Regions from separate parts of the Pseudomonas sp. SMN11 genome, predicted to be linked through region 3. Evidence: riboswitches for the same ligand, from Rfam matches in the RefSeq annotation. Region 3 holds a riboswitch; each other region holds the start of a gene.
The links. A riboswitch is a leader RNA that binds a small molecule or an ion and turns the genes downstream of it on or off. The one in region 3 is predicted to bind cobalamin.
Positions count from the first base shown of each region.

Region 1: another riboswitch for cobalamin. It lies ahead of cobW (cobalamin biosynthesis protein CobW); the one in region 3 lies ahead of ACLEJU_RS07145 (CbtB domain-containing protein).
Region 2: another riboswitch for cobalamin. It lies ahead of ACLEJU_RS04150 (TonB-dependent receptor); the one in region 3 lies ahead of ACLEJU_RS07145 (CbtB domain-containing protein).

Region 1 covers NZ_JBKGGW010000026.1:51,678-61,535, reverse strand. The annotation lists gene ACLEJU_RS20010 (biotin-independent malonate decarboxylase subunit beta) at 1-314, shown strand, start outside; gene mdcE (biotin-independent malonate decarboxylase subunit gamma) at 311-1,102, shown strand; gene ACLEJU_RS20000 (malonate decarboxylase holo-ACP synthase) at 1,104-1,718, shown strand; gene mdcH (malonate decarboxylase subunit epsilon) at 1,715-2,635, shown strand; gene madL (malonate transporter subunit MadL) at 2,696-3,118, shown strand; gene madM (malonate transporter subunit MadM) at 3,121-3,885, shown strand; gene ACLEJU_RS19980 (LysR family transcriptional regulator) at 4,007-4,918, opposite strand; gene fni (type 2 isopentenyl-diphosphate Delta-isomerase) at 4,970-6,016, opposite strand; cobalamin riboswitch at 6,268-6,478, shown strand; gene cobW (cobalamin biosynthesis protein CobW) at 6,579-7,646, shown strand; gene cobN (cobaltochelatase subunit CobN) at 7,650-9,858, shown strand, end outside.
Region 2 covers NZ_JBKGGW010000003.1:10,571-20,428, reverse strand. The annotation lists gene ACLEJU_RS04150 (TonB-dependent receptor) at 1-2,026, opposite strand, end outside; cobalamin riboswitch at 2,136-2,341, opposite strand; gene ACLEJU_RS04145 (outer membrane beta-barrel protein) at 2,500-3,246, shown strand; gene ACLEJU_RS04140 (N-acetyltransferase family protein) at 3,309-3,878, opposite strand; gene ACLEJU_RS04135 (carboxymuconolactone decarboxylase family protein) at 3,957-4,301, opposite strand; gene lpxO (lipid A hydroxylase LpxO) at 4,435-5,334, opposite strand; gene thpR (RNA 2',3'-cyclic phosphodiesterase) at 5,492-6,037, shown strand; gene ACLEJU_RS04120 (AraC family transcriptional regulator N-terminal domain-containing protein) at 6,090-6,995, opposite strand; gene calA (vanillin reductase) at 7,175-8,227, shown strand; gene ACLEJU_RS04110 (sugar transporter) at 8,386-9,585, shown strand; gene ACLEJU_RS04105 (LysE family translocator) at 9,648-9,858, opposite strand, start outside.
Region 3 covers NZ_JBKGGW010000005.1:42,154-52,011, reverse strand. The annotation lists partial or broken gene ACLEJU_RS07175 (transporter substrate-binding domain-containing protein) at 1-385, opposite strand, end outside; gene ACLEJU_RS07170 (response regulator) at 399-1,013, opposite strand; gene ACLEJU_RS07165 (DUF1272 domain-containing protein) at 1,229-1,471, opposite strand; gene cobM (precorrin-4 C(11)-methyltransferase) at 1,533-2,285, opposite strand; gene ACLEJU_RS07155 (cobalamin biosynthesis protein) at 2,316-2,708, opposite strand; gene ACLEJU_RS07150 (CbtA family protein) at 2,726-3,418, opposite strand; gene ACLEJU_RS07145 (CbtB domain-containing protein) at 3,426-3,611, opposite strand; cobalamin riboswitch at 3,724-3,947, opposite strand; gene ACLEJU_RS07140 (hypothetical protein) at 4,393-4,554, shown strand; gene ACLEJU_RS07135 (hypothetical protein) at 4,618-4,932, opposite strand; gene ACLEJU_RS07130 (hypothetical protein) at 5,181-5,549, shown strand; gene ACLEJU_RS07125 (hypothetical protein) at 5,769-6,098, shown strand; gene osmE (osmotically-inducible lipoprotein OsmE) at 6,115-6,480, opposite strand; partial or broken gene ACLEJU_RS07115 (NADH:flavin oxidoreductase/NADH oxidase family protein) at 6,520-7,753, opposite strand; gene ACLEJU_RS07110 (MerR family transcriptional regulator) at 7,853-8,278, shown strand; gene ACLEJU_RS07105 (hypothetical protein) at 8,341-8,547, opposite strand; gene ACLEJU_RS07100 (quinone oxidoreductase family protein) at 8,767-9,747, shown strand; gene ACLEJU_RS07095 (TauD/TfdA dioxygenase family protein) at 9,761-9,858, shown strand, end outside.

The DNA of each region.
Region 1 (9,858 bases), on a different contig from region 3:
CCCGCCTGGGCCTCAACGGTCCGCAAGTGATCGAGCAGGAGGCCGGTATCGCCGAGTACGACGCCAAGGACCGCCCGTTCATCTGGAGCCTGACCGGAGGCGAACAGCGTCACGCCAGTGCGCTGGTGGACGCCTATGTGGCGGACGACGTCGACAGCATCCGCCAGCACTTGCTGCAACTGCTGGACACGCCATCGGCCAACCGCGCCAGCCGCCACGCCTGGTACCTGGAGCGCCTGGCCAGCCTGGGCACCGACTGCCCGCAACTGGACGCCGCTGCCGTGCGCGCCCTCTATCAAGGAGATGCCCCATGAACCGTGCCCTGAACTGGCTGCCGGGCCTGGCCGGTGGCGAAGCGCTGTCGGGCTATCCCGCGTCTCTGCGGGTGATCGATGGCGAACTGGACAACCGCCTGGCGCGCTTCATTGCCGTGGTACCCGACGCGCAAAACCCGTTCCCACGGGCGCGTGCCGGTGAAGTCGGCCTGCTCGAAGGCTGGGGCCTTGCCAAGGCGGTGAGCGAGGCGGTCGAACTGGACCGCGAAGGCGAGAAACGGGCCATCGTCGCGGTCATCGATGTTCCGAGCCAGGCCTATGGCCGTCGCGAGGAAGCCCTGGGCATTCACCAGGCACTGGCCGCCGCCGTGCAGGCTTACGCCCAGGCGCGCCTGGCGGGGCACCCGGTGATTGGCCTGCTGGTCGGCAAGGCCATGTCCGGCGCCTTCCTGGCCCATGGTTACCAGGCGCAGAGGCTGATCGCCCTGGATGACAGCGGGGTGATGGTGCATGCCATGGGCAAGGCGGCCGCCGCGCGGATCACCCTGCGCAGCGTTGAACAACTGGAGGCGTTGGCCGCCGAGGTGCCACCGATGGCCTATGACCTCGCCAGTTACGCCTCGCTGGGTTTGCTCTGGCGACGTTTGCAGGTCGAGAGCGCCGATACGCCGAGTGTCACCGACATTGCCCAGGTACGCGCCTGCCTGGCCGAGGCTGTGCGAGATATCGGCCATTCGACTGACCTCAAGTCACGCCTGGACGGTGAACACCGCAGCGCCTCCCGCGACGTGCGTGCCCGCCTGCGCAGCCAGTGGCAGGAGGCCTGAGATGAGCCTGCTGCAGCCACATGACCTGCTCTGGGGCATGCCCCCGGCCGACCTGCCTGCCGATGCGCCTGCCTGGGCTGTTCAGGCATTGGCAGCCGGGCAGCCGGTGGTAGTGCGGCGTGCCGCCTGTGCCAGCGGCTGGGTGGCAGTGGGCGTGCGCGGGCAGGGGCGTGAGCAGCGCCTGGGTGTGCAGATGCGCGTGCGCGATATCCAGCGGCAGCTAAGCCCCGAGGCATTGCGCGGGGCGGGGCAGAGCCCCTGGCCAGCCTTGCGGGCGCTGGTGTCGGTGGCACCCGTGCTCGATGCCTGCGGGTTGGTTTGGGGGCCGACGGGAGGCGTCGGTTACCAGTTGGCCACTGGTTGCAATGTCGTGCACGGTGCCAGTGACCTCGACTTGCTGGTGCGTACGCCGCAGTTCATGGCCCGGGCCAAGGCGCGCGAGTTGCTGGATATTCTCGATTGCGGCCCGTGCCGTATCGATGTGCAACTTGAGACGCCAGCCGGTGCCGTGGCCCTGCGCGAGTGGGCTGGCCTGGCACGCCGGGTGTTGCTGAAGTCCGCCCAGGGTGCACGCCTTGTCGCCGACCCGTGGAATGCGCTGGAGTGTGCAGCGTGAGCAGCCTGTTCGCCTTCCCTGGCCAGGGCGCGCAACAGGCAGGCATGCTGCAGCGCCTGCCCGAGGGCGCCACGCTGCTACTGAAAGAGGCCAGTGATGCGCTGGGTGAACAGGTTGCTGCGCTCGACAGCAACCAGGCGTTGCAGTCGACCCGTGCCGTGCAGCTGTGTCTGCTGCTGGCCGGGGTGGCCTGGGCGCGCTGGCTGCTGCAGCGCAGCCCGGCACCGGACTATGTGGCCGGCCTGTCCATCGGTGCTTATCCCGCTGCCGTAGCGGCCGGCGCACTGCAGTTCGTCGATGCGGTGCGCCTGGTGGCCTTGCGTGGCGAGCTGATGCAGCGGGCCTACCCACAGGCCTACGGCATGACGGCCCTCAGCGGCCTCGACTTGAGCAGTGTCGAACGCTTGCTGGAAGAGGTGGGCGGCGAGGTGTACCTGGCCAACCTCAACAGCGATAACCAGATCGTCATCGCCGGCAGCGACACCGCCATGGCCGAGGTCGCCGCCAGGGCACGTGGCCGCGGCCAGGGCGTGGCCCGGCGCCTGGCGGTGAGCGTGCCGTCCCACTGCGCGTTACTCGACGGCCCGGCTGCCGAGCTGGCGGCTGCGTTCGCCAGCGTCGAGCTGCGGCGCCCGAGCATTACCTACCTGAGTGGCAGCAGTGCGCGGCCGATCTTCGATCCACAGCGCCTGCGCGATGACCTGGCCGGCAACATGGCCCGGCTGGTCGACTGGCGTGCTACGTTGCGCAACGCCTATGAACGCGGCGTGCGCCTGCACCTGGAAATGCCGCCAGGCAGCGTGCTCAGCGGCCTGGCCCGCCCGGTGTTCGAACAGGGCAGGGTGGTTGCCCTCGAAGCCACCCGCTGGGACACCGTCGACGCGCTGTTGCGCCAGGAGGTGGCCGACAACCGATGACGGCGCTGTAACTCGAAGAACAACAACAAGCAACTTCGACTCAAGCTGAGGACAACAACAATGATCATCTATGGTGTGGCTCTGCTGGCGGTATGCACGCTGGCCGGCGTTATCGTCGGCGACTTCCTGGGCGTGCTGCTGGGCGTCAAATCCAATGTGGGCGGGGTCGGCATCGCCATGATCCTGCTGATCTGCGCACGGCTGTACATGCACCGCAAAGGCGGCATGAGCAAGGAGTGCGAGTTCGGCGTCGGCTTCTGGGGCGCCATGTACATCCCGGTGGTGGTGGCCATGGCCGCCCAGCAGAACGTGGTCACCGCCCTGCACGGCGGGCCGGTGGCACTGCTGGCGGCGATCGGTGCGGTGCTGGTGTGCGGGCTGACCATCGCGGTGATCAGCCGCAGCCATCGCGGCGAACCCTTGCCGGCGCCTGATACGCCTGAGGTTGCCAATGCGCAGGCCGCCCCTGCGGGAGGGCGTTGATCATGTGGCCGATCATTGACAATGCCCTGGAACACAACGGCCTGATCACTGCCTTTGCGGTGGTCGGCGGGATCATGTGGTTGTCGGTATTGCTGTCGAAGTACCTGACCTTTGGCCGGGTGCACGGCTCGGCGATCGCCATCGTCATCGGCCTGGTGCTGGCCTGGGTTGGTGGTACCGTGACCGGTGGGCAGAAGGGCCTGGCGGATATGGCGCTGTTCTCCGGTATCGGCTTGATGGGCGGTGCCATGCTGCGCGACTTTGCCATCGTCGCCACGGCCTTCGAAGTGCAGGCCACCGAGGCGCGCAAGGCCGGGATGATTGGTGCGGTATCGCTGCTGCTGGGCACGGTGCTGCCGTTCATCGTCGGTTGCGCGGTGGCCTATGCCTTTGGTTACCGGGATGCAGTGAGCATGACCACCATTGGCGCCGGGGCGGTGACCTATATCGTCGGGCCAGTGACCGGGGCTGCGTTGGGGGCGAGTTCGGATGTGGTGGCGCTGTCGATTGCCACCGGGTTGATCAAGGCGATCCTGGTGATGGTGTTCACGCCGGTTTCGGCGCGGTTGCTGGCGTTGGACAATCCGCGTTCGGCGATGGTGTTTGGTGGGTTGGCGGGGACGGTGTCAGGTGTGACTGCCGGGCTGGCGGCTACCGATCGGCGATTGGTGCCCTATGGGGCGCTGACTGCGACCTTCCATACCGGGTTGGGGTGTCTGATGGGGCCTTCGATTCTGTACTTCTGTGTCAGAGGGTTGGTGGGCTGAAATCCTGGGGCCGCTGTGCGGCCCTTTCGCGACACAAGGCCGCTCCTACAAGGGAACGCGATCGCCTGTAGGAGCGGCCTTGTGTCGCGAAAGGGCTGCACAGCAGCCCCAGAAGGCCAGCTCAATTCTCCCGGCTGTACATCCTGCATTCAGCCAACAAAGCCAGCAAATTCGGCTCCCGCTCCCGAGCCTTCAAAAAGACCACCCCGATATGCTGCTGCAACCGATACCGCGCCTGCAGCGGTATCAGCTTCACGCGGTTCTCGTACACCGCTGCGATCCTCCCCGGTAGCAGCGCGAACCCAACACCCGAACTGACCATGCTCAGCAAGGTGAAGATGTCGTTCACCTGCATCGCCACCTTCGGCTCGAACCCGGCCTGCTGGAACACTCGCGCACCGTCGCGGTGGGTGGCGAAGCCCTGGGTCAGGGTGATGAATGTGGAGTCGGCGAGGTCCGCCAGGTCGACCTCCTGCTGCTCGGCAAAGGGCGAGTCGGTCGGCACAGCGAGGAAGATGTCGTCGGAGAACAGCGGCAGTTGCTCGCAGGCCGGGTCCGCCACGCTTTCGTCCAGTGACACCAAAATCGCTTCCAGCTCATGGTTTTTCAGGCGTTGCAGCAGGTCGACGTTCGAGCCCAGGGTCAGGTCAATGTTCAGTTCGCTGCGCCGCAGCTTCAGGCCCATCACCAGCTTCGGCACGGTCTTTACCGTCAGCGAATACAGCGCGCCAAGGCGGAAGCGTTCGGCATAGAAACCGGCGGCCTCGCGGGTCTGGCGCACCATTTGCTCGGCGTCCTGGATCAGTTGGCGGGCTTTCTTTTCCAGCACGTAGGCACTTTCCAGCGGTATCAGCTGGCGGCCTTCATGTTTGAACAGCGGGCAGCGCAGGGCGCTTTCCAGGGAGTGGATGGCGCGGTGCACGCTGACTGCGCTGGTGGACAGCTCGGCGGCGGCGCGGCCGAGGTTGCCGCTGCGCATGAAGGCGAGGAAGGTCTCGAGCTTTTTCAGGGTCAGTTCTTCGTCGATCAGCATGCACAGGGGCCCGCAGGAAGGGAGCCGCTGATCATGCCACAGCCGCATGCCTCATGGCGGTGTCAGGTTGCTCGGCAGCAAGCGCGCCCGGCGCAGTTGCGCAAGGTTGCGCGACCCGGTACAGAAGCAGGCGATACGCAACTGGCGCAGAAGAATCTCGAAATGTTCCACCACGGCCTGGGTGGAGATCATCGCCGCACTCAGTACATGGGCTGCCTGGCCAACCAGGTCGGCACCGAGGCGAATGGCCTTGGCAGCATCGACGCCGTTGGCCACGCCGCCGGAGGCGATCAGGCCGATTTCCGGCACGGCGCGGCGCACCGCCAGCAGGCACTGCGCGGTCGGGATGCCCCAGTCGGCAAACGCCAGGGCGACCTCGCGTTCGGCGGCGCTGCCGGCGCGCTCGGCTTCCACCGCTGCCCAGCTGGTGCCGCCGGCTCCGGCGACATCGACCATGGCTACGCCCGCGTCACACAGCATGCGCGCCACGCTGGCTGAAACGCCTGCGCCGACTTCCTTGGCGATCACCGGCGTCGGCAGTTGGGAAGTCAGAGCTTCGATGCGTTTGAGTACGCCGCGCCAGTCACGGTCGCCTTCAGGCTGTACGGCTTCCTGCAGGGGGTTCAGGTGGATGATCAGGGCATTGGCCTGCAGGGTGTCGATTGCGCGGCGCGCCAGGTCCAAGCCGTCGGCCTCTCGCAGCTGGGCGGCGCCGAGGTTGGCCAGTAGCGGCACATCCGGTGCCAGGCGTCGGAGTTCGTCGGTCAGGCCTTGGTCCTGGTCGCTACGCAGGCTTACTCGTTGCGAGCCGACGCCCATGGCTATGCCCAGCGCCTGGGCGGCTTCGGCGAGGTGCTGGTTAATGAAGCGTGCGCGTTCGGCGCCACCGGTCATGGAACTGATCAGCAGTGGGGCACGCAGGGCACAGCCGAACAGCTCGGTGCTCAGGTCGACGTCGTCCAGGGCCATTTCGGGCAATGCGCAGTGCTCGAAGCGCAGTGCCGACCAGCCGGGGTCTACGCCGTGCGCGGTGGCGGCGGCGGTCAGCACGATATCCAGGTGATCGTCCTTGCGTTGGCTTAGCGGGCTTTTTTTCATGCCGGCTCCGTTTCGAAGGGGCAGCTGGGATGCAAAATATAGATAAGCTGAAAATTGGCACAACATCAGGCATTGGCGTGTGCCACCGGTTCCTTTCAATGGATGCTTGGTTTGTGATTGTGTGAGGGCTGGCAGGTGATCGCCGGTAGTCTTGCAGCGTCCATGAGATCGAGCGCCGCGCGGGCGGCGCTCGATCGGACAGGCGCCGCGAGGTTTTCGGCGGGCACCAGTTGACCACCCGCCACCCCCCGCGTAGCCTTGCGTCTTCGAGGTTCTTCGGCCCTGCCGAAGCTAAGACGGGAACGCGGTACAAGCCGCGGCTGCCCCCGCAACTGTAAGCACCGACAACGGATCGACACAGCCACTGCGCCGCGCGCGGGAAGGCGTCATCCCGCCAGCTTCTTGCCTGTAAAGAACTGGAACGGTGCAAGCCAGGAGACCTGCCTCGAGCCGAATTCGACTTTCAACCGGGCGGGGTGATCCGGTGGCGAACAAGCCCGGCCGGCCTGGCCTGCGGCTTTCGTCCCGTGTGCCCGCGCCAACCTGCCAAGGGCAACGCGACATGAAAACACTGGCCAAGCTCCCCGTCACCATCGTTACCGGCTTCCTCGGCTCGGGCAAGACCACCTTGCTCCGCCACATGCTCGACAATGCCCAGGGCCGCCGCATCGCGGTCATCGTCAACGAATTCGGCGAGCTTGGCATCGACGGCGAAATCCTCAAGCAATGCAGCATCGGTTGCACCGAGGAAGAAGCCAGCGGCCGCGTCTATGAACTGGCCAACGGCTGCCTGTGCTGCACCGTCCAGGAGGAGTTCTTCCCGGTGATGCGCGAACTGGTCGCACGCCGCGGCGACCTCGATCACATCCTCATCGAAACCAGCGGCCTGGCATTGCCCAAGCCCCTGGTGCAAGCCTTCCAGTGGCCGGAAATCCGCAACGCCTGCACTGTTGATGCGGTGATCACCGTGGTCGACAGCCCGGCCGTGGCCGCTGGCACCTTCGCCGCCTATCCAGACCAGGTCGACGCGCAGCGCAAGCTGGACCCCAACCTGGACCATGAATCGCCGCTGCACGAACTGTTCGCCGACCAACTGGCCAGCGCCGACCTGGTGGTCCTGAACAAGGCCGACCTGATCGACGCCGAAGGCCTGGCCAAGGTCCGTGCCGAAGTGGCCGGGGAGCTGCCACCGGCGGTCAAAGTGATCGAGGCCAGCAGCGGCCGGCTACCGCTGGAAGTACTGCTGGGCTTGGGCGCGGAGTCCGAAGCGCACATCGATGGCCGTCGCACCCATCACGATTCCCACCATGACGGCGATGATCACGACGATCACGACCATGACGCTTTCGACTCGATCTCCATCGACCTGCCCGAAGCCGACGAAAGCCTGCTGCTCGATGCACTGACCCAGCTGGTGGTGGAGTTCGGCATCCTGCGCGCCAAAGGTTTCGCGGCCATCCCCGGCAAACCGATGCGCCTGCTGGTGCAGGGCGTGGGTACCCGTTTTGACAAGCACTTCGACCGTGCCTGGCGCGCCGACGAGCCACGCATTACCCGCCTGGTGCTGATTGGCCAGGACCTCGATGCCGCACAACTGGAAGCGCGCCTGCGCCAGGCCCTGGGCGCCTGACCCATGCACCTGCTGCGGACCCAGCCCGGCGGCTTCGTGCCGGACGACAGCATCGCCGACCTCGGCCAGACACCCGCCGACCTGGTGATCCTCTGCAGCGGCGACTCGCACTTGGCGTTGCTCGCCGAAACCGCCGAGCAACTGCCGGACGATTTCCCCAGCCTGCGCCTGGCCAACCCGATGCAGGTGCAGAACCATGCCTCGGTCGACCTGTATGTCGACGAGGTACTGCGCCATGCCAAGGTGATTCTGGTGTCGCTGCATGGCGGCGTCGGTTACTGGCGCTATGGCGTCGAACAGTTGGTCGAGCTGGCAGCACGGGGCGTGCAGCTGATTCTGGTCCCCGGCGATGACCGCCCGGACCCGGAGCTGACCGGCCTCGGAACCGTCACCGGCGAGCCGGCCGAACGCCTCTGGCACTACCTGCGCCAGGGCGGCAAGAGCAACGCCGTCAACCTGTTCAAATGCTTGGCCAACCAGTGGCTGGGGCGCGATTACCGTTGGGACGAACCGCAGCCTTTGCCGCGGACTTCGGTGTATCACCCGCGCAAACCTGGCGCGCTGCTCGAGGACTGGTACAGCCAGTGGAACCCCGAACACCCGGTGGCGCCATTGCTGTTCTATCGTTCACACCTGCAGGCCGCCAACACCGCCTTTATCGACGTGTTCTGCGAGCGCTTGCAGGCGGCGGGCCTCAACCCGTTGCCCATCGCAGTAGCCAGCCTCAAGGAAAGTGCCTGCCTGGAGCAGGTCGAGGCTTGGCTGGACGAAGTGGGCGCGGAGGTGTTGATCAACACCACAGGGTTTGCCCTGTCCAGCCCGGAACGCCCCAACCTGCGCCCGTTCCGCCGTGATGTCCCGGTGTTGCAGGCCATCTGCGCACAGGACAACCAACCCGGTTGGGAGGCCAGCGAGCAGGGCCTCGGTGCCCGCGACCTGGCCATGCACATCGCTTTGCCGGAGCTGGACGGGCGCATCATCACCCGCCCGGTGAGCTTCAAGGACATGGCCTGGCGCAGCGAGCGCAGCCAGTCCGACGTGGTCTGCTACCGCGCACACCCCGAGCGTATGGACTTCGTCGCCGAGCTGGCACGGCGCTGGGTCGAACTGGCGCGCCTGCCCAATGGGCAAAAGCGTGTGGCCCTGGTGCTGGCCAACTACCCGACCCGCGATGGCCGCATTGGCAATGGCGTTGGCCTGGATACTCCAGCTGCCGCCCTGAACATCCTCAAGGCGCTGCAGGCCGAGGGCTATCCGCTTGCGGAGCTGCCAGGCAGCGGCACGCAACTGATTCATCAGTTGCTCGGCGGCGTCACCAATGACCTCGAGCACCTCGACCAGCGCCCCTGCGCCCAGAGCCTGAGCCTTGCGGACTATCAGGCGGCGTTCGAACGCCTGCCCGAGGCCAACCGCCAGGCCGTGCTGGAACGGTGGGGGCCGCCCGAGCAAGACCCGATGTACCGCGCAGGCCGCCTGATGGTGGCTGGTTTGCGCTTTGGCCTGACCTTCGTTGGCATCCAGCCGGCGCGCGGATATCACGTCGATCCCAGCGCGGTGTACCACGACCCGGACCTGGTGCCGCCCCATGGCTACCTGGCCTTTCACTTCTGGCTGCGCCATGCCTTTGCTGCCGATGCCGTCATCCACGTCGGCAAGCATGGCAACCTGGAATGGCTGCCCGGCAAGGGCGTCGGCCTTTCCGCACAATGCTGGCCGGACGCACTGCTCGGCCCGCTGCCGAACATCTACCCGTTCATCGTCAACGACCCAGGCGAAGGCGCCCAGGCCAAGCGCCGGATCCAGGCAGTGATCATCGATCACCTGATGCCGCCGCTGACTCGCGCCGAAACCTACGGGCCCTTGCGCCATCTGGAACAGCTGGCGGACGAGTTCTACGAAGCCCAGTTGCTCGACCCGCGGCGCGCGCGTGAGCTGCAGCGCGACATTCTCGAGCTGGTCAAGGCCAACCATATCGACCGTGAGTTGCAGCTGGAAGGCCAGCTGGACGATGCCGCCGTCTGGCTGCCGCGCCTGGACACCTACCTGTGCGACCTCAAGGAATCGCAGATTCGCGACGGCTTGCATGTATTTGGCCAGTCACCGCAGGCCCGCCTGCGCCTCGATACCTTGCTGGCCTTGCTGCGCGTTGAGCGTGGCGACGGCCGCAGTGGCAATGCCAGTTTGCTGCGGGCGCTGGCCAAGGCATTGGCGC
Region 2 (9,858 bases), on a different contig from region 3:
CGAACAGGTTGTTCACCTGCAACCCCAGGCGCACATCCGGCAGCACCTGCCAGCCAATGTTGGCATCGATCACGGTATACCCCGGCGCACTCTGGCTATTGGCCGTGTCGGCGTAACGCTCATCCACATACCGCGCGCCAATCCCGGCCTCCACCTGCTGGCCGAAGCCCTTGCTCAGCCATAGGTTGGCCGTGCGCCGCGGCACATTGGCCGGGCGGTTGCCGGCTCGATCCTGGGCCACGCCATCGACCATCTCGTCGAAATCATCGTATTTCGCCCGCGCCAGCGCGGCATTGGCCGACACCTGCCACTGCTGCCCCAGGGCCAGTTCCAGCGACGCCTCCAGGCCATCGGAGGTTTGTTGCCCGGCCTGCTGCGCCTCGTGGGTGATCGGGTCATCCACCAGCAGCTTCTTCTTGACGATATGGAACGCCGCCAGCGTCCACTCCCCACGGCCCTCCCAGAAGCGCTGCTTGAGGCCCAGCTCGGTCTGCTTCGCTTCGGTCAGGTCGTAGTGCATCTGCGACGGGCTGAGGCTGACCAGGTTGTCCACGCCGTCCTCGCTGGTGGAGTACTGGCCGTAGAGCGACAGATTGTCGTTGACTGCGAACACCAGCCCGGCGCGCCAGTTGCCGCCCTCCAGGCCGCGGTCGCTGCGGCTGCCGTCGACCAGGTTGTCGCGGTCGATGTGGTTCTGGTCGCGGCGCACGCCGGTCACCAGCGACAGGCGCTCGGTGAGCTGCAGGCGGTTCTCGGCGAACAGGGCGAAGGTGTGGGTGGTGGACAGCGTCTGCGGGCGGGTTGGCGAGTCGCTGTGGAACCAGCCCGGGGTCGGCTGCCAAGGGTCGATGTAGTCGCCGCCCACGTCGTTGTACGGCCGGTTGCTGTCGACGTTGAAACGCACCTTGTTGTACTCGACACCGACCAGCGTCTTGCTGGCCAGGCCGAACAGGCTGTGGTCGAAGCTGAAGGTCTGACGGTCGCCGATCTGCTCCTGATTGTGCTTGATCTCCAGGTAGCTCTGGCGCTCCAGCAGCGCGCGATCGGCGTCCCAGCTGTAGTTCTCGGCATTGCGCCAGTGGCGGCGGCTCTTGATGTAGTACAGCTGGTTGCTGGCGCTGAGCTGGTCGTTGATCGTCCAGTCGGTGGTGAAGCGGGTCCACTCGTCGTGGTAGCGCTGCTCGTCGTTCTGAACGTTGTAGTTCTTCTTGCGCAGGCTGCTGCGGTAATGGCCGTCGATCAGCGGCTTGCCGTAGTAGTTGGCGGGCTGGGCGTCGCCGCGCTCGTGGGCGAGGGTGAAACTCAGGTCGTCGCTGGCATCGAAGCGCAGCGCGGCACTGAGTGCCAGGCTGCGCGAGTCGGTGCGGTCGACCCAGCCGTTGCCAGCCTGCTGGTTAAGGGTCAGGCGATAGCTCAGACGTTCGCTGAGGCTGCCGCCGCTGTCCAGGCCCAGTTGCTGGCGGTCCCAGGAACCGTAGCCCAGGCGCAAGCGGTTGTGGATGTCGCCAGCGAACGGCTTTTTCGGGATCACGTTGATCACCGCGCCGGTCGCGCCTTCGCCATACAGCACCGAAGCCGGGCCGCGAATGACGTCGATCTGCTCGACCATCCACGGGTCGACCGGGAAGGTCTGGGTGCCGGCCCCGGTGTACAGGCGCGCGCCGTCGAACAGGGTCATCACCGAGCCATGGCCAGTGAAGCCGCGCGCCGACAGGCCAGTGCCGCCATCGCCCGGGTTGCCGATGAAGGTGATGCCGGGCGAGCGGGTCACGGCGTCCTGCACGGTGAGGTTGTTGCGCTGCTCGATCTGTTCGGCAGTGATGCTGCTGGTGCTGGCCGGGGTTTCCAGGGCAGTGAGGTTCAGCCGTGAACCGGCCTCGGTCGGCGTGGCCAGGTCGACGTGTTGCGGGTCACGGCTATCGGTGATGGCCGTGGAGGGGAGGTTCAGCACGGGTTCTTCGGCCAGGGCTGGCAGCGTGACGGCCAGGCAGGCCGCCAGGGGGTGAAGCTTGATGAATCGGGACATGTCGTTCCACTGCTGCAGGAATGAATGGATCCCGGTGGAAAACACGCAAAGGCACACCACGCATGCAGGGGCGCACGCGGATACCGGCCTGCGCCCGCCCACCGCGGGTTGCCAAGTGAGGCTTCAGGCCGGTCTCCGGGCTTGCGAGGGGCGTGAGGCCTTCACCTTCCCATGCTGGCGCACAGTGGTGTGTCGAAGGCATCGCTCGCTTACCGTTGCGGGGGCAGCGCCGGACTTGTCGTGAATCACGACGCACCGGCTTCCCGTTTCACCCTGCGCACGGCGGCGCAGGACACCTGAAACTGGCGCGCATCTGACCATCGAAGCGTGGGTACGTCAAATCTGCGCTCCAATAAGTCTCGATTAATCACAGGCTTGTGCGTTTTTTCTGACATTTCTTCGAACTTTTCCAACCCCCCCCTGCCTCGAACCGTTCGTCAATCACTCGTCTTACTGTCATGGAGACTGTACCGATGTTCGCTCGCAACCTGCTGCGTCACTCCTGCTTGCTCGCTCTGCTTGGTAGCTCGTTTGTGGCCACCGCAGCGCCCAATACCGACCCATTGTTCAGCGTCGGCCTGCTCGGTGCGTACGATAAATTCAAGTTCGAAGGCGGCAGTGACTCCGACAAGGAGCACATGGGCCAGGGCGGGGTCTTTGCCACGTTCGGCAACAAGCTGACCGCCGAGTCCGGGTTCATCTACCAGATCGGTGCTGAAGCCACGTACGGCAAGAAGAACGACAACAAGCTCAAGGAGGCCCAGGCCGACCTCGACCTTGGCTGGCGTGCGGCACTGGATGCGCGCAACTTCGTCGACGTGATCGTTGGCGGTGGCTACAGCTGGACCCGGTTCGAGCCAGAGATCAACGACCTCGATACCCGGCTCACCTACAAGTCACCGTTCGCCAAGGCGGCGTTGGGCTACAACCATCAGTTCGACGCATCGACGTTGCGCGTGGAAGTGGGCGCGCGCCATACCATCGACGGTCGCGCACGCTTGAAGGTCGATGACTTTGGTAGCGACAGCGTGGACATGAAGGACCGCACCAATCCCTATGCCGAGGTCACGCTGCTGATGAACCAGCAGGGCGGAATGCCGGTGCAGGCGGGCGTTTACTACACCCGCACCGAGTACAAGCTGGACGAGGATTCCCCGGTGGCCGACAACACCAAGCTCAAGCGTGACGAGTTCGGCTTCAAGGTGGGGCTGGCGTTCTGAGGTTGACCTGTTGACTGCACCGGCCTCTTCGCGTCGAACCGCCGCGAAAGGGGCCTCACTGGCTAACGCCCGCGGCGGCGCGACACCCGTGCTTCGATGTTCTTGCGCCCGATCAGCAGGGGCGGCTTCTCCACCACCGGCTCATCGGCCAGCCACTTGTACATCACCAGGCAGTCGACCAACCCCAGGCGAGCATGGCGATAGGCTTTGGGCAGGCGGCCAACGGTCTCGAAGCCGAGCTTGGTCCATAGCGCCACCGCCACTTCGTTGCTCGCCACGACCGAATTGAACTTCAACGCCAGAAAGCCTTCCTGGCGCGCCAGCTTCTGCGAGTGCTCGCACATCAGCCGGGCCACACCACGGCCACGGGCGGCGTCGCAGACCATGTAGCCGCAGTTGCCGACATGGGCGCCAGGGCCGGCGGCGTTGGCCTTGAGGTAGTAGGAGCCGAGCAGTTCGCCATCGGCTTCGGCCACCAGGGTGTGCAGCGGCAGTTGCAACCACAGCTGGCGTGCCTGCTCGACGTCCAGTTCGGGGTCGAAGGCGTAGGTTTCGCGGGCCTGGACGATGGCCTGGAAGGTCGGCCAGAAACGCTCGAAGTCGTCGGGCGTCATGGGGCGGATGTGGATCATGGCGGTTCCTGCAGTGGCTAGGCCGCCAAGTCTGGGTGGCGCGGCGCCGTCGCGCAAGGGCGGCGACGCCGTCGGGCTTCAGCCGTTGGCCTTGCCCACCGCATCCATGGCACGGGCCGAGTAGACCAGCGCGGCCCCGGCATTCATCGCCACGGCCACACCCAGTGCCTCGGCGATCTCCTCACGGGTGGCGCCATGCTTGACGGCTTGCTGTGAGTGTACAGCGATGCAGCCGTCGCAGCGGGTGGTGACAGCCACGGCCAGGGAGATCAGCTCGCGGGTCTTGGCGTCCAGGTGGTTGGTCTTGGCACCCGCGCCGCTGGCGGTCATGTAGCCGGCCACGGTGTCGGGGGACAGTTGCTTGAGATCGCCGATGCCGGCCATCAACTGCTTACGGTAGGCGTCCCAGTCCATCATGCTCATCGTCTTCACCTTGGTAAGGTTGCGAGTGGAGCTTTGATGCTAGTCGAAGCGCGGGAAGTCAGACTTGTACTTTAGTGCTGGCCGGCTTTGAAACGGCCAAACAAGGCCGTTTCTGCAATTGCCAACGTGCCGGTCAGATGTAGACGAACACCAGCACCAGAGCGGCGACCACCAGCCACTTTTCCAGGTAGTAGCGCATGCGGTTGCGTTTCTTCAGCGCCTTGCCACGCTCGCGGATCTTGTAGATGCGGGTGAACAGGCGGTTGATGCCGCCGGTCTTGTCGCCGGCGTCGTTCGGCGCGGCGGCGGCGGCCATGACGTTGCGGCTGAACCAGCGGTTGAACGCGGTGGCCCAGCGGTACTTCAGCGGGCGTTCGATGTCGCAGAACAGGATGATGCGGTTGTGCTCGGTGGTGTTGGCGGCGTAGTGGATGTAGGTCTCGTCGAAGACCACGCCCTCGCCATCGCGCCAGGAATACTTCTCGCCGTCCACGTCGATGTAGCAACCGTCATCGTTCGGCGTGTCCAGGCCGAGGTGGAAGCGGTACGAACCGGCATACGGGTCACGGTGGCGGACCAGTTTGGCACCCGGTGGCAGGGTGGCGAACATCGCCGCCTTGACCGTGCCGATGCCTTGCAGCAGCTCGGTGGTACGTGGGCACAGGGTCATGGCCGACGGGTGGCTTTCGCCGTACCACTTCAGGTAGAAGCGCTTCCAGCCGGTCTTGAAGAACGAATTGAAACCGACGTCGTCATAATTGTCGGACTTCTTGATCTCGCCCACGTGCAGCAGCTGCTGGCCTTCGGCACGAATCTCCTGCCAGTGCTCCATGAGCGGCTTCAGCTCTGGGAACGCCTCGACCGGCAGGTAGGGCTTGGCGGGGTGCTTGGAAAACAGGTACAGGAAGCTGTTGACCGGGGCCAGAAAGCTGGAGTGGTCGCCCAGCTGGCGGGTCAGCTTGTGGCGTACCCGACCGCGCAGGTGAACATAGGCGATCGAGAGGACGAAGATCAGTACGAGTGCAATTTTCATGGACGGTTACTTGTCGAAAAATGGCCATGCGCCATGGCATAAGCTCGCCAGCATAAACAATCATGGGGGCAGTTTGTACTTATTGTTACGTTAATGCGGGGCGACATTGGTGTAATGCCCTATAGCGTGCAAAAACGTTTCACGTGATGGAGTTCACATGATTCAGGACATCCGCCCGAGTGGCACCCCGTTCAAAAGGTTATTCTTCGCCTTGCCTGTCAGCGACGCCCAGCGCCGTGCGATCAGCCAGTGGCGGCGCGGCCTGGAGCTGCGCAGCGGCAAGCCGGTACCGAGCGAAAATTTCCACCTGACCTTGCTGTTTCTGGGGGATGTGGATGCGGCGCAGGTGCCGGCCATCTGCGCGGCGGTAGACAACCTGGCGCGGCCCGGCGCGCCGTTGCGCCTGCTGCTGGACCAGCTGAAAACCTGGCAGCGTGCCAATGTGCTGGTGCTCGAGCCGCATGAAGCGCCCGCCGCCTTGCGTCAGCTGGTCTATGGCCTGCAGCAGGCGTTGCTGCCGATGGGGTTCGAAGAGCAGGCCCGTGACTACCGCCCACACCTGACCCTCTCACGGGATTTTCGCGGCCAAACCCCGGAGGCGGCTGCGGCGCCCGAGTTCCATCTTAGCGCCAGGCATTTCACCTTGTACGAATCGCGCAAGGGCCGTTACTGGCCGCTGGCGCAGTGGTCGTTGGCGCAATAGTACGGCTCGTTTCCAGGAGCTGACGCGATCTCTGCGGGAGCGGGTTTGCACGTCAGACCGGCAGGCTCTGGTAGGGCAGTTCATCCCCCGGGCTGCGGGCAAACTGGCGCTTGTACTCGCGGCTGAACTGCGAGGTGCTCTGGTAGCCCACCCGATGCGCCGCCTGGGCTACCCCCAGCCCTTCACCGATCAGCATCTGCTGCGCCTTGAGCAGGCGCAGGCGCTTGAGGTACTGCATCGGCGCCATGTCGGTGCAGCGTTTGAAGTGTTCGTGGAAGGTCGACACGCTCATGTTGGCGCAGGCGGCCAGCACCTCGACACTCAGCGGCTCTGTGTAGTGCTCGCGCAAGTGCATGAGCGCCGCGCCGATGCGGGCGAAGTGGCCCTGTTGCTCCACCAGCGCCCGCAGCACCCCGGCCTGGGGGCCGCGCAGGGCGGTATACAACACCTCGCGAATGCGCGCCGGGCCCAGCACCTTGGCGTCGACTGGGTCCTGCAGGCAGCGCAGCAGACGTTCCACGGACTCACGCATCGGTGCATCGAGTGCCGCCGAGGTCATCAACTGTGGCGTCTGCGCCTGTACAGCCGGGTCGGGCGCCAGGCCCATGCTCTGCACCAGTTCGCCCAGCACACCGCGGTCGATGTCCACCGCCACGCCCAGAAGGGGCTCGTCGGCGGTGGCAAAGGTTTCGCACATGAATGGCACCGACAACGCCTGCACCAGGTAATGGCCGGCCCCGTACTCCAGGGTGCGTGGGCCCAGGCGCGCCAGTTTGCTGCCCTGGGCCAGGATCATCAGGCTCGGCTCGTAGATCTGCGGGCTGCTGGCCACGTAGTGGTCCCAGCTCAGTACCTGCACCTGGGGCAGGTGCGTGGGCACGAAACCCGGGCGGGTGGCCAGGGTGCGGATCAGCGAACACAGCGGGGCGTTGGCGTCGACGTGGCGGGTCAGTTGCATGATGAACCAGGGCAGAGAATCAGACAGTTCCATGATCGCAGATTGGCTGGCCAGCGCCAGATGGCCGCTGGCAGGTTCGGAGAATCAGGCATGGATGCCGGAGAATCAGCCGTGGGCCGGGAGGACGATGGCGAGCAGAATGCGCGCCCTGAATCGTTTCACTTCCCCTGAGGTCCCGCATGTACACCGCCATCGGTTACGCCGCCCAAACCCCGACCAGCCCCTTGGCCCCCATGACCTTCGAGCGCCGCGCGCCGCGCCCGGACGATGTCGCCATCGAGATCCTCTACTGTGGCGTGTGCCACTCCGACATCCACCAGGCGCGCAACGAGTGGGGCATTGCCGTCTACCCGCTGATGCCCGGTCACGAGATCATCGGCCGAGTCACCGCCGTGGGTGACCAGGTCACCTCGCACAAGGTTGGCGACCTGGTCGGCGTCGGTTGCATGGTCGACTCTTGCCGCCATTGCGACGCGTGTGCCAAGGACCTGGAGCAATACTGCCTGGAAGGCCCGACCATGACCTACGCCACCCCAGACCGGGTCGATGGCAGCAACACCATGGGTGGTTACTCCAGCAGCATCGTGGTCAACGAGCACTTCGTGGTGCGCATCCCGGCCGGCATGGACCTGCCCAGCGCGGCGCCGATCCTCTGCGCGGGCATCACCACCTACTCGCCGCTCAAGCACCATGGCGTCGGCCCGGGTCACAAGATCGGCATCCTCGGCATGGGAGGCTTGGGCCACATGGGCATCAAGCTGGCCAAGGCCCTGGGCGCCGAAGTGACCCTGTTCACCCGCTCCCAGGCCAAAGCCGAGGAAGCCCGCCGTCAGGGCGCCGACCACGTGATCGTGTCCACCGATGCCGAGCAGATGCGTGCCGCCGCCGGCCGTTTCGACTTCCTGCTCGATACCATCCCGGTGCAGCACGACCTCAACCCGTACCTGGAGACCCTGAAGTTCGACGGTGTACACATCCTGGTTGGCCTGATCGAGCCGATCGACCCGGCCGTGCATGCCGCCAACCTGGTGATGAAGCGTCGGGTGCTGGCCGGTTCGCTGATTGGCGGCATCGCCGAAACCCAGGAAGTGCTGGACTTCTGTGCCGCCCATGACATCCGTTGCGACATCGAGATGCTCGACATCCGCAATATCAACCAGGCCTATGAGCGCATGATCGCGGGTGATGTGAAGTACCGCTTCGTGATCGACATGGCGACCCTGCAGGGCTGAACCTGACGATAGCCTGGCCCTTCGTGGTTGTGAGGGCCAGGCGTGACGCGTACCATGCGGGCAATCCTTCCAATAACAAACCCGTGCCTCAGCGCGGCCGATACTTGGCCCCTGACGCGCGTCCTTTCGCCTTGCCTGCGGAGAACAGATTCCTGCCCATGAACGGACCCATCCCCACCGACCTGCCGCCGACCGCAGGTGGCGGCAGCTGGCTGAGCGTGATCGCCCTGGCCCTGGCGGCCTTCATCTTCAACACCACCGAGTTCGTCCCGGTGGCGCTGCTCAGTGACATCGGCAGCAGCTTCGACATGACCACCGCGCAGGTCGGCCTGATGCTGACCATCTATGCCTGGGTGGTGGCGCTGGCATCGCTGCCGATGATGTTGCTCACCCGCAACATCGAGCGTCGGCGGTTGCTGCTGTTCGTGTTCCTGGTGTTCATCCTCAGCCACCTGCTGTCGTGGTTGTCGCAGAGCTTTGCCATGCTGCTGGTCAGCCGCATCGGTATCGCCCTGGCCCACGCCGTGTTCTGGGCCATCACCGCGTCGCTGGCCGTGCGCGTGGCACCGCCGGGGCAGCAGGCCAAGGCACTGGGGTTGCTGGCGACCGGCACGACCCTGGCGATGGTACTGGGCATACCGTTGGGCCGCGTGGTAGGCGAAGCACTGGGCTGGCGCATCACCTTCCTCAGCATTGCCGGGGTAGCGCTGGTGACCATGCTGTGCCTGATGAAGTCGCTGCCGTTGCTGCCGAGCCAGAACTCCGGCTCGCTGCGTAGCCTGCCGATCCTGTTCAAGCGCCCGGCACTGGTGATTACCTACCTGCTGGTGACCCTGGTGATCACCGCGCAATTCACCGCCTACAGCTACATCGAGCCATTCGCCCTGCACGTGGCGCAGATCGGCGGCGAGCGCACCACGCTGTTGCTGCTGTTGTTCGGTGGCGCCGGCGTGTTCGGCTCGCTGCTGTTCAGCCGTTACAGCGAGCGCTTCCCCCATGGCTTCCTGGCGGGCTCGATCGGCGTGCTGGCGGCTTGCCTGCTGTTGCTGCTGCCGTTGTCGGGCAACTTCTATGTGTTTGCGGCCTTGAGCATGTTCTGGGGCGTGGCGATCCTCAGTTTCAGCCTGTCGCTGCAGTCCAAGACCTTGAAGCTGGCTTCCGATGCCACCGACGTGGCCATGGCGCTGTTCTCCGGCATCTACAACATCGGCATTGGTGGCGGGGCATTGCTGGGCAGTATTGTCAGCAGCCAGATGGGTGTGGCGGACATCGGCATGGTTGGCGGTAGCGTGGCGGTAGTCGGGCTGATCCTGGCATTGGCCAGTACCCGGCGGTTCCGTGAGGCACTGAGCCACTGAATACCTGTACCGGCCTCATCGCGGGTAAACCCGCGAAGAGGCCGTACAGGAAACTTCGAGATTCAGCTCAATACCGCAGCCCAGGCCGATATCACCAGCAATCCGGCCAAACCCCGGTTGAACCACAGCAACCGCCCCGGCGCCTGAAACCAGCGCGCACTGCCTGCCCCCAACACTGCCCACACCGCCATGCACGGCACGGCAATCAGCAGAAACACCAATGCCAGCTGCCACACCGGCAGCGTCGGTGCGGCAAACACGCCAATGACGGCC
Region 3 (9,858 bases):
CCGCTTCAAAGCCATTGGAGCTGCCCAGCAGGTCGATGGTGCCAGCGCGTAGCGCGGCGATCGCTTCATGGCGGCTGGCGAACCGCCTGACCTCGATCGGTACGCCAAGCTGCTCGGCGATCAGCCCGGCATAATCGGCGCTCAGGCCTTCGTAATCATCCAGGCTGACGTTGATCTCGAAGGGTGGGTAATCCGGCCGTGAACTCCCCAGTAGCAACACGCCGCGGCGCTGCAGCCACTGACGGTCGGCGTCATCCAGTTGTAGTGGTTGTGCGGCGCTGGTGGCGCGTGCCAGCAAATGCCTGGGCTCAGCATCGGCAAGCGCCATGAACGGGTAACAGAGCAGGGCGATCAACAGGGTCAGGCCAGCCAGGACAGGTTTCATGCTACCCGCGCGCTCAGCTGACTTGGTTTCGTTTGGCCAGATCAACCATCTCCACCAGAGACTCGGTCTTGAGCTTTTCCATGATACGGCCACGGTAAGTACTGATGGTCTTGGCACTGAGGTTCATGCAGGCGCCGATGTTCTTGTTGTTTTCCCCACGGCTCAGGCGCCGCAGCACTTCCATCTCGCGGTTGGACAGGCTGCCCAGGCGTTCTGGCTCGCTCTCCAGGGTATTGCTGTTCACCGACATCTGGGGGAAGGTGGAGTAGCCCTTGATCAGGGCCTTGAGGGCGAACACCACGGCCTCCAGATCCTCGCCTTTGGTGACGAATGCACCAATGCCGGCATCCAGGCAGCGGCGCACGTAAAGGTCGGTAGCCTGCCCGGTCAGCACCATGATCTTGGGGGCCGGCTCCTGTTGTTGCAGGCGCTTGATGACTTCCATGCCATCCAGGCCGGGGAGCCCTATGTCCAGCAGTACCACATCCGGGCGCAATTCACGCACCTTCTGTGCCACTTCACTGCCATTGTCGACTTCGCCGACGATGCGAAAACGCTCACGCTCAAGCAGTATGCGCAAGGAAAAACGGACGATGGCGTGATCATCAACGATCAGCACGGTGGTCATGTAACTTACTCCTGTCGGAATGTGGTCGGCTTCCTGAGGCAATCAGGAATACGTCTGCAAGCTTTTTCTGCTGTGCGGCACGATACGACCATTCCGGATCCATGGTAATGGCGAGTATAGATGTGTTGAACAAGCGAGTCGGTATTGTAGAAATTTCCTACACGGCGACCGTCACAAGCATCGCCAGAAGTGGCGGTGCCTGTGCTGGCGGAGGGTCAGGCGCAGGTCGGATGAGGCTTGAGGACCCGTTGGGTCGAGGCGGGGTTGTTGCTCAACGCCTGGCCCACCCGCGTCGGGCGGGCCAGCAACTGGCCGCCGCAATTCGGGCAAAGTCCCTGCAAGCGTTGGTCAGCACAGTTACGGCAGAAGGTGCATTCGAACGAGCAGATCAGGGCGTCAGGGCTGTCGCCCGGCAGGTCGGCATCGCAGCATTCACAGTTAGGGCGCAGCTCCAGCATGGGTAACCCTCCGGTCTGGTGGAATGCGCAGTCTGCTCCGCCCCTCGTCAGCTTGGCAATGCTAGTCGCCGGGGCGGTACAGGTGGGCGTGGCCGGCGCGGTACAGCGCCGACTCGCTGAATGGCGCATCGCCGAGTACATGGCCGACGAGGATCAGGGCAGTGCGCCGGAAACCCTTGCTGGCAACCTGTTCGATGATATCTGCCAGGGTGCCGCGCACCCAGTCCTGGTCTGGCCAGGTAGCACGATGAATTACCGCGATCGGGCAGTCGGGGCCGTAGTGGGGTAGCAGTTCTTCGACGATACGTGGCAGGTGCTTCACCCCCAGGTGAATGGCCAAGGTACTGCCGTGTCGGGCCAGGTCGCCAAGTTGCTCGCCTGCGGGCATCGGTGAGCTGTCGCCGTAGCGGGTGAGGATGACCGTCTGCGCCACTTGCGGCAGGGTCAGTTCGCAGCCGAGCAGCGCCGCGCTGGCGGCGGTGGCGGTGACGCCGGGGATGATCTGGTAATCGATGCCCAGTTCGCGCAGGTGGCGGATCTGCTCGCCGATGGCGCCATACAGGCTGGGGTCGCCACTGTGCACCCGGGCCACGTCCTGGCCATTGGCATGTGCGGCGCGGATGGCGTCGATGATTTGCTCGAGATGCAGTTCGGCACTGTTGATGACCGTCTCGGCCTGATGCCCTTCGAGCACCGCTGCGGGTACCAGCGAACCGGCATAGATGATCACCGGGCACTGACGGATCAAGCGTTGGCCCTTGACCGTGATCAGTTCTGGGTCGCCGGGGCCGGCGCCGATGAAATAGACCGTCATGGCGGATCCTTGAATTGATGAAAGAAGCGATTATCCGGCACAGGCCAGTGCCAGGGTAGCGGGGCCGCGCACCTGGCGGGCCACCCTGAGTGCGGGGCCGACGTGACTGAGGCTAGCCAGGGCCAGTGCCGTGCTCTCGGCCACGCCCCAGCAGCCGCAGTAGGCATAGGCGACTGCGGAGCGGTGGCTGAGCAGGGGTTCGTACGCCCGCAGCTGCTCGGCAGTGAAAACCACCAACGGCAGGGCGTAGCGTGCGGCGAGTTGTTGCAAACCTGGCTCGTCGGCCTTGCCCGCGATGCTGGCAAAGCCACGAAGTGCTGTGGCGGTCAGGCCGTGACGCTGCAGCACTTCATGCAGCAATACCTCGAGGACGTCCACCGGGCAACCCCGGCGGCAGCCGAAGCCAGCGTACAGTGCCGGCAATGGCTGGTCGATGGCCATCAGGCGTGGCTGGAGCGGCGATACAACCAGGCGCTGAGCAGGCCCAGGGCGACCCAGAAAGCTGCGTTGGTCAGCCAGGAGGCGATTTTGAACTGAGCCTCCAAGGCTTCCGGAGCCAGGCTTTCGTGGACTTCCGGCTGCGGAGCGCCAATCACGTGCGGCACCACCAGCAAGACGGCGCCCAGTGCCTTGAGCAGGCCATGGCGTGCAAACACCAGCAGGGCCAGGCCCAGTGCGGTCGCGGCTGCGGTGCCGACCCACCAGCTCTGGCGCTGACCGAGGTCGGCGGCGGCAGTGCCTGGCAGCTCCGGCGGCAAGCCCAGGGTTGGGGCCAGGCAGAACACGGCAAAACCGGCCAGACCCCACAGCGCGCCCGTGCTGGTACGGCCCGGCTCACGCAGGCTGTACAGGGCGGCAAGGATCAGGGCGAAGCCGACGGCGACCACCAGATTGCCGCCGGTGGTCGACAGGATGCGCTGCCAGCCATCTTCTGGCGACCAGGCTTCCTCGCTGTGGGTGTGGCCTGCGCTTGCCTCTTCGCCGTGGCTGTGTTGCTCGGCCACGGGTGCGGCCGATTCATAGGTTTCCGCCTCGAGAATCAGCGGTGCGACCCAGAAGCTTTGCAGCAGGGTCAGCAACAGAGCGGCGAGCAGGCCGCTGAACCCGGCAGTGCGGGCGATACGCTTGATCATGACAGCCTCAGTGGCAAGGGAAGGCGGCGCTGTGGCGGGTGTCGTGCGCGGCGTTGTGCACGGCTTCGATATGCGAGAACCCGGCAAAGTAGACCAGGCACAGGCCGAGCAAGCTGGCACCTACGGCGATGACCACACGCTGGCTGAGGGTGACGGGGGTAGTGATGCTGTGTTTGGCGCTGGAGATGGGCATGACGCGATCCTCTGCTTTTTGCTTTTTGTAGGCAATGGGGCAATGGGGACAAGCGCGGCAGCCCCGGGGCACGGGGCGCCCGAGGGAATGCGACAACGCCCGCCCACCGCGGGGTGTTCATGAACGCCAGGCCGGTCTCCGGGCTTGCGAGGAGGAGCAGGGCTCCTTGAAAAGCATCACCTTCCCATGCCGGACTGCGTGGCACAGTGGTCTGGACGCTTCGCTCGCTTACCGTTGCGGGGGCAGCACCGGGTTAGCCCGGCCCTGGCAAGGGCCTGCGACGCACCGATTTCCCGTTTCACCCCCGATGGGGGCACCTGACGCAAGGCGTAAGGAGAGCACGCGGCGAGGGTGGCGTCAAATACAGATGAAACACGATCAGCGGCTGGCGACCGGCCCGAACCTCCCTTTTTTGCGCAGTCCAACGTAAGCAAGGCCTCGCTTCGCCTGGCCGGAGGTACGCACATGAAACGCAAGACTGCATGGGTTGTCGTGTTGTCAGGGTTGTTGTTGCTCAGTGGCTGCTGGCCTTACTGGCACGACGGAGATCACCACCATCGGCATTACTACGATGGAGATCGTGGGGGGCACCAGGACTATCGTCGCTACTGACGCAAGGCAGCATTGACTTCATGCCTTGCGCTTGCGACCAGGCCTGTGCCACGCAATAGTAAAGTTATGTAAAAGCTCGCCCGGGCTGGCCGGTTTGGAATTTACACTGGCAGCGCTGCCCTGCCTTACATAAGGCAGGGCACCGCTTTTCGCCTTTTGGAGCGCTGTAATGAAGTTGAAGCATGTATTGCGTGCCGCCGTGGTGGCTGCATTGTTATCCACGCTGGCAGGTTGCTGGATGTTCATGCCGCCAGGTGGCGGTGGCGGGCATGGTGGGGGGCATGGCGGCCCGGGCATGATGGGCGGCGGGCACGGTGGCGGCCCACGCTGACAGTATTGAAGCAGACGGCTGTTCGCTCACCGGCCAAGGGCTGGGCGGATAGCCTGGCTGCCGTCATGATTCTTCGAGCATTCGCCCAGGACTGAAAAAGAACGATGCAATCATCACGGCGCTGATCACCCCCAATGCGTCTGCGACCAGCAACAGGAATTCGCTGCCAGCCCCCAGCAGCGCCTGCTGGCTGATGGCGAAGCTGGTCCCATGGGGAAAGGCGGCGATGCCCAGAAGGGCCAGCGCCAACGCGGCTGACAGCAGTTTGCTGTAGGCCCTGCCGAACGCCAGCGTGTAGGCCCAGAACACAAAGATGCTGAACACGGCAAGTCCTGTGGAGATCACGAACTGGGCGAGTATTTCCATCCACCACACCATGGGCCCCTCCTGAACGTTGCGCCTGGTCGATACGCATGAGAATCATGGCTGATTGAAATCGTTCCGCTCGGCTAAAGAAATAATCCGAAAGCCGAAAAGTTGCCGATCATGGGCCATTGCCCATATAGCAAACAAGCCTATTGTGCGGTGCACTTTGCGCAGTAACATGGGCACACGAGAACTAAAAAAAGGCGTTCGGCTTGGCCACTCTTTCGTCAGTTATCGATGGGGCAGCAGGAGCGTGTCGCGTGAAGAGCTCAAGATCGGTCGCATGCGCAATACTATCAACCACTTTCGCCACGCTGTTGATGGCCGGGTGTGCACAGAATCGGGATGTGCGGGATGGCCATGATTATACGTCCGGTACTACCGATAGAAGCACGCCCGCTTATCTGGGGTGCGTCAAAGGCGAACTTCAAGGCAATGTGAAAACCTATGAGGTCGATGGCGACAACTCGGTAAAACTGTACGTCGAAAGTACTGACCCTACCCAGGCCGCTGGTTTGGTAGAACTGCGCGGCACGGGAACCGAGCGTCAGTTCACGGCTTACCAGCGCGACGCCTGGTATGACCATGGCAGACTGCTCGATGCTGCATTGTTGTGTAAAAAAGCCTGAATCGTTGATCTGCAAGAGCAAAAAGCCCGCACATGAGAGCGGGCTTTTTGCGATGGGTGCTGATCCATCAGCGGGGTCATTCTAAGGGATGGTGCCGTCTTGCCCATTCGACGGAAGTATTGCGCCAATGGCAATCAAGCCGGTTCACGACCTTGGTGGATTACTCCTTCGGCGCGAACCCGGCTAGAATGGCGCACGTTCCTGTCTGGTTAATTGCAAATGCCAACCTTTCGTATCCTGTTATGTGCCGCGCTCGCAGCAAACCTTGCCGCTTGCGCAAACCCAGGCAAGCCTACCGCCAGTAAGCTGACCTCGAAATCCCCGCAGGACTACGCCGCCTGCGTATTGCCAAAGTGGCAGGCGCTGTCGCCGCAGACCACGCAAAAGTCCATCAGCCATGGTTATCGGCTGACCGCACCCAGCGCCGTGACGTCTGACGAGGTGCTGGAAGTGGTCGAGTATCGCGATGGCAGCCGGGCAACTTTCTATAAAGGCAGCTTCCTGTCGAGTGACAAGTTGCGCATGGCCGCCAGAGAGTGCCTTGAGTGACCGGCAGCCGGTTGCATCAATAGCCTGACCCTCCCATACCGCCCATGCTGGGTAATGTCTGCCGGGACTTCTGCTGGGCATTGCTCCATTCGGCGCAGGTCATGAAACTGGTTTTGTCGACCGTCCCGGCCTGATCGAAGCTGACCATGTAAGGCTGTAGTTTCTGTCCCGGGCTGCTCAGCATGTAGTCGAAGCACGTTCCAGGTACCACCGTGCGGTCGGACTGAGCGCCCGGTTTGCCACCTATTTGCAGCACTTGCTCTTTACTCATGCCATTATCGACTTTGGCTACCAGTGGCTGGTCATGGTAAGTGGATGCGTTATTTGAACAGCCTGCGAGCGCTGACAATGTCAGTATCAGCGCACAAGTTGATTTGTTCATGGCAGTGCTCCCGTCAGAGAACGGCGTTACGGAACAGCATCAATCCAGTCGGCTATTCATCATACGCTTGTATTGCTTGACTCGACGCAGCGTGCACCACTGTTCCAGCAGCAGGGCGCGCAGCGGCGAGGCCTTGGCCTGGGGTTTTCCGCCGGCGGCGAGCCGGCGCATCTGCAACTTCACCAGCGCCATGTAGGCCAGGGCAGCGAATGCCTTGCGCTTCCAGCGGATCGGCGGCAGTTCGGCCAGGGCCTTGGTCTCGCCGGCTTGCCAGCGCCGGGGCAGGGTGGGGTCGACCGCCAGTGCGGTGGCGATGCCAGCCATGGCCACGCCGCTGGCGAGCACCTGTTCGACCACCGCCAGGCGACGGATGCCACCGGTGACCATCACAGGCATGCGGGCAATCGCGGCAATGTCGCGGGCGAACTCGAGGAAATAGGCCTCCCGCGCCAAGGTTCGGCCATCCCGGGCATCGCCTTGCATGGCCGGTGCTTCGTAGCTGCCGCCTGACAGTTCCACCAGGTCCACCGACAGTTCGTTCAGCCACAGCACGACCTGGCGTGCATCTGCCGGTTCGAAACCGCCGCGCTGGAAGTCGGCCGAGTTGAGCTTGACCGCCACGCTGAAGCCGGGGGCCACCACCTCGCGCACCGCCTTGACCACCTCCAGTAACAGCCGCGCACGGTTCTCCAGGCTGCCACCCCAGCGGTCCTGGCGCCGGTTGGTCAGCGGCGAGAGGAACTGGCTGAGCAAATAGCCGTGCGGCGTGGATCTGCACGCCGCTGAAACCGGCTTGTTCGGCCAGTGCCGCCGTACGGGCGAAGCGCTGGATCAACGCGGCGATCTCGCTTTCGTCCAGGGCCTTGGGCTGCGGGAACAGCTTCGACAATCCGCCCATGTCCAGGGCCACTGCCGAGGGTGCCACGGTTGGCTGGCCAAGGTTGGCCTGCATCTGCCGCCCGGGGTGGTTGATCTGCATCCAAAACTGCGCGCCCTGGGCGCGGCCGGCTTCGGCCCATTGGCGAAAACGTTGCAGCTGCTGGCTGTCATCGAGCATCACGCCCCCTGGGCCGGTCATGGCGCCGGGGTCGATCATGACGTTGCCGGTCAGCAGCAAGCCGGCGCCGCCTTCGGCCCAGGCCTGATACAGGCGCAGCAACTGATCGGAAGGGGTCTGGTCCTGATTGGCGAGGTTTTCTTCCATGGCCGCCTTGGCAATGCGATTGGGGATGACACTGCCATTGGGCAGGTGCAGGGGCTGGAAGGGGGTCATGCGGGGTTCTCCAAGTAGCGCCGGGTGTCAGGCGGGTTGGGTTTTGGAGAAGGCTAAGGTTAAAGTAAACCTTAAGGTCAACAGAGAATTTCACCCAACATGAAAATTGGCGAACTGGCCCGACGCACGGGCCTCAGCGCATCGCGTATCCGTTTCTATGAAGCCAGCGGGCTGATCGAGGCCCGGCGCCTGGGTAACGGCTATCGGGATTACCCGGAGCAGGTGGTAAGGTCGCTGGAGGTCATCACCTGCGGGCAGCAGGCGGGGTTCAGCCTTGAAGAAATGCGCAAACTGACCAGCGCAGCTGGCGACGGCGCGGCACGGCATGATCTGTTGCTGGCGAGCCTCAAGCGCAAGGTGGCCGAGATCGAAGCGATGCAGCTGCGCCTGGCGCAGAACCGCGCGCAACTGCTGGCAGTGATCGCTGGCATGGAGAGCAAGCCACAGGGCATGGGCTGCGACGAGAATGCCCAGCGCCTGATTGCTGGTTGGCAGGAAGGCGAGGCGGACAAGTCACATCGTTGATGACGGTGGTTTGGGTGAGAGCCGGCTTAGCGGCTCTCACGCAGGGCGGGCAGGGTAGCTGACTACCTGGGTTGCCTTGCCATATTCATGTTTCGGCACTGTACCTCGGCATCTGTCCTGCTCGGGTAACTGGGTTTGAGCCGCTCCTTTTCCTGAGTGTCGTAGATATCGAAACCACCGCATACGGTCGCCGCGCAATAGCCGGTGCCGATGCGCAGCGACTGCTTTTCGATGGGCACAGCCGGAACGATAACGAATCTTGGTTGCATGTTTCGTGCCTCCCCAGGCAGAGATCTAAGTATTAGACGGGGCTTGGTTAACCATCAAGACAGCTCATGAAGAAAAGATTGCAGCCCTGGCCCCGGCCTCTGTCATCAAATGAAAACCCGCTGTCGCCCGATGCGAAGCACTCCCCACCCCGAGCGCTTACATTCCAATGACCCCAGAACTGACGCCCTGCGTCCAGATCGATGATTGGAGTGACAAGCATGTCAAAAGTCGTACGTTTCCGTCAGGCCGGTGGCCCCGAAGTGCTGCGCTACGAGGATGCCGATGTCGGTGATCCCGGCCCGGGGCAGGTGCGCCTGCGTCACGTGGCAGTTGGCCTGAACTATGCCGACACCTATTTCCGCAATGGCACCTACCCGATCCCGCTGCCCAATGGCATCGGTGTGGAAGCCTCCGGCGTGGTGCAGGCGGTAGGTGAGGGCGTGACCCAGGTGGCGGTGGGTGACCGGGTTACCTACACCGGCTTCCTCAACACCCTCGGCGCGTATTGCACCGAGCGGCTGATCCCCGCCGCAGCGCTGATCAAGCTGCCGGAAACCATCGCCTTCGAGACCGCCGCTGCCATGACCATGCGCGGCCTGACGGCGGCCTACCTGATGCGCCGGCTGTACGCCTTCAAACAGGGCGATACCGTACTGCTGCATGCCGCAGCGGGTGGCGTCGGCCTGATCGTCGCGCAGTGGGCGCGACTGCTGGGGCTTAACGTGATCGGCACGGTGTCCACCGAGGCCAAGGCCGAAGTCGCTCGCGCCCATGGCTGCAACCAGATCATCAACTACAGCGTCGAGGATGTGGCCAGCCGTGTGCGTGAGCTCACCGATGGCGTGGGCGTCAACGTGGTGTTCGACAGCGTTGGCAAGAACACCTTCATGGGTTCGCTCGATTCGCTCAAGCGTCGTGGCCTGATGGTCTGCGTCGGTACCGCCTCCGGCACCATCCCGCCGTTCGACCCGCAGCTGCTGGCTATCAAGGGCTCGCTGCAGCTGACCCGCCCGGCACTGGCCGACTTCATTGCCGACCCTGCGGAAAAGGCCGACCTCGCCGGCGAGCTGTTCGACCACGTCAGCAGCGGCCGCATCCGCATCGAAATCAACCAGCACTATGCCCTTCAGGACGCCGTCCAGGCCCATCGTGATCTGGAAGCGCGCAGGACCACCGGCTCGTCGATCTTCGTCATCTGAAGAGGGCAACAGCATGCACATCGAACAACTGACCTGTGCGATCGGCGCCGAGATTAGCGGCGTCAACCTGGCTGACGCGATCGACGATGACGACCTGTTCGAGCAACTGCG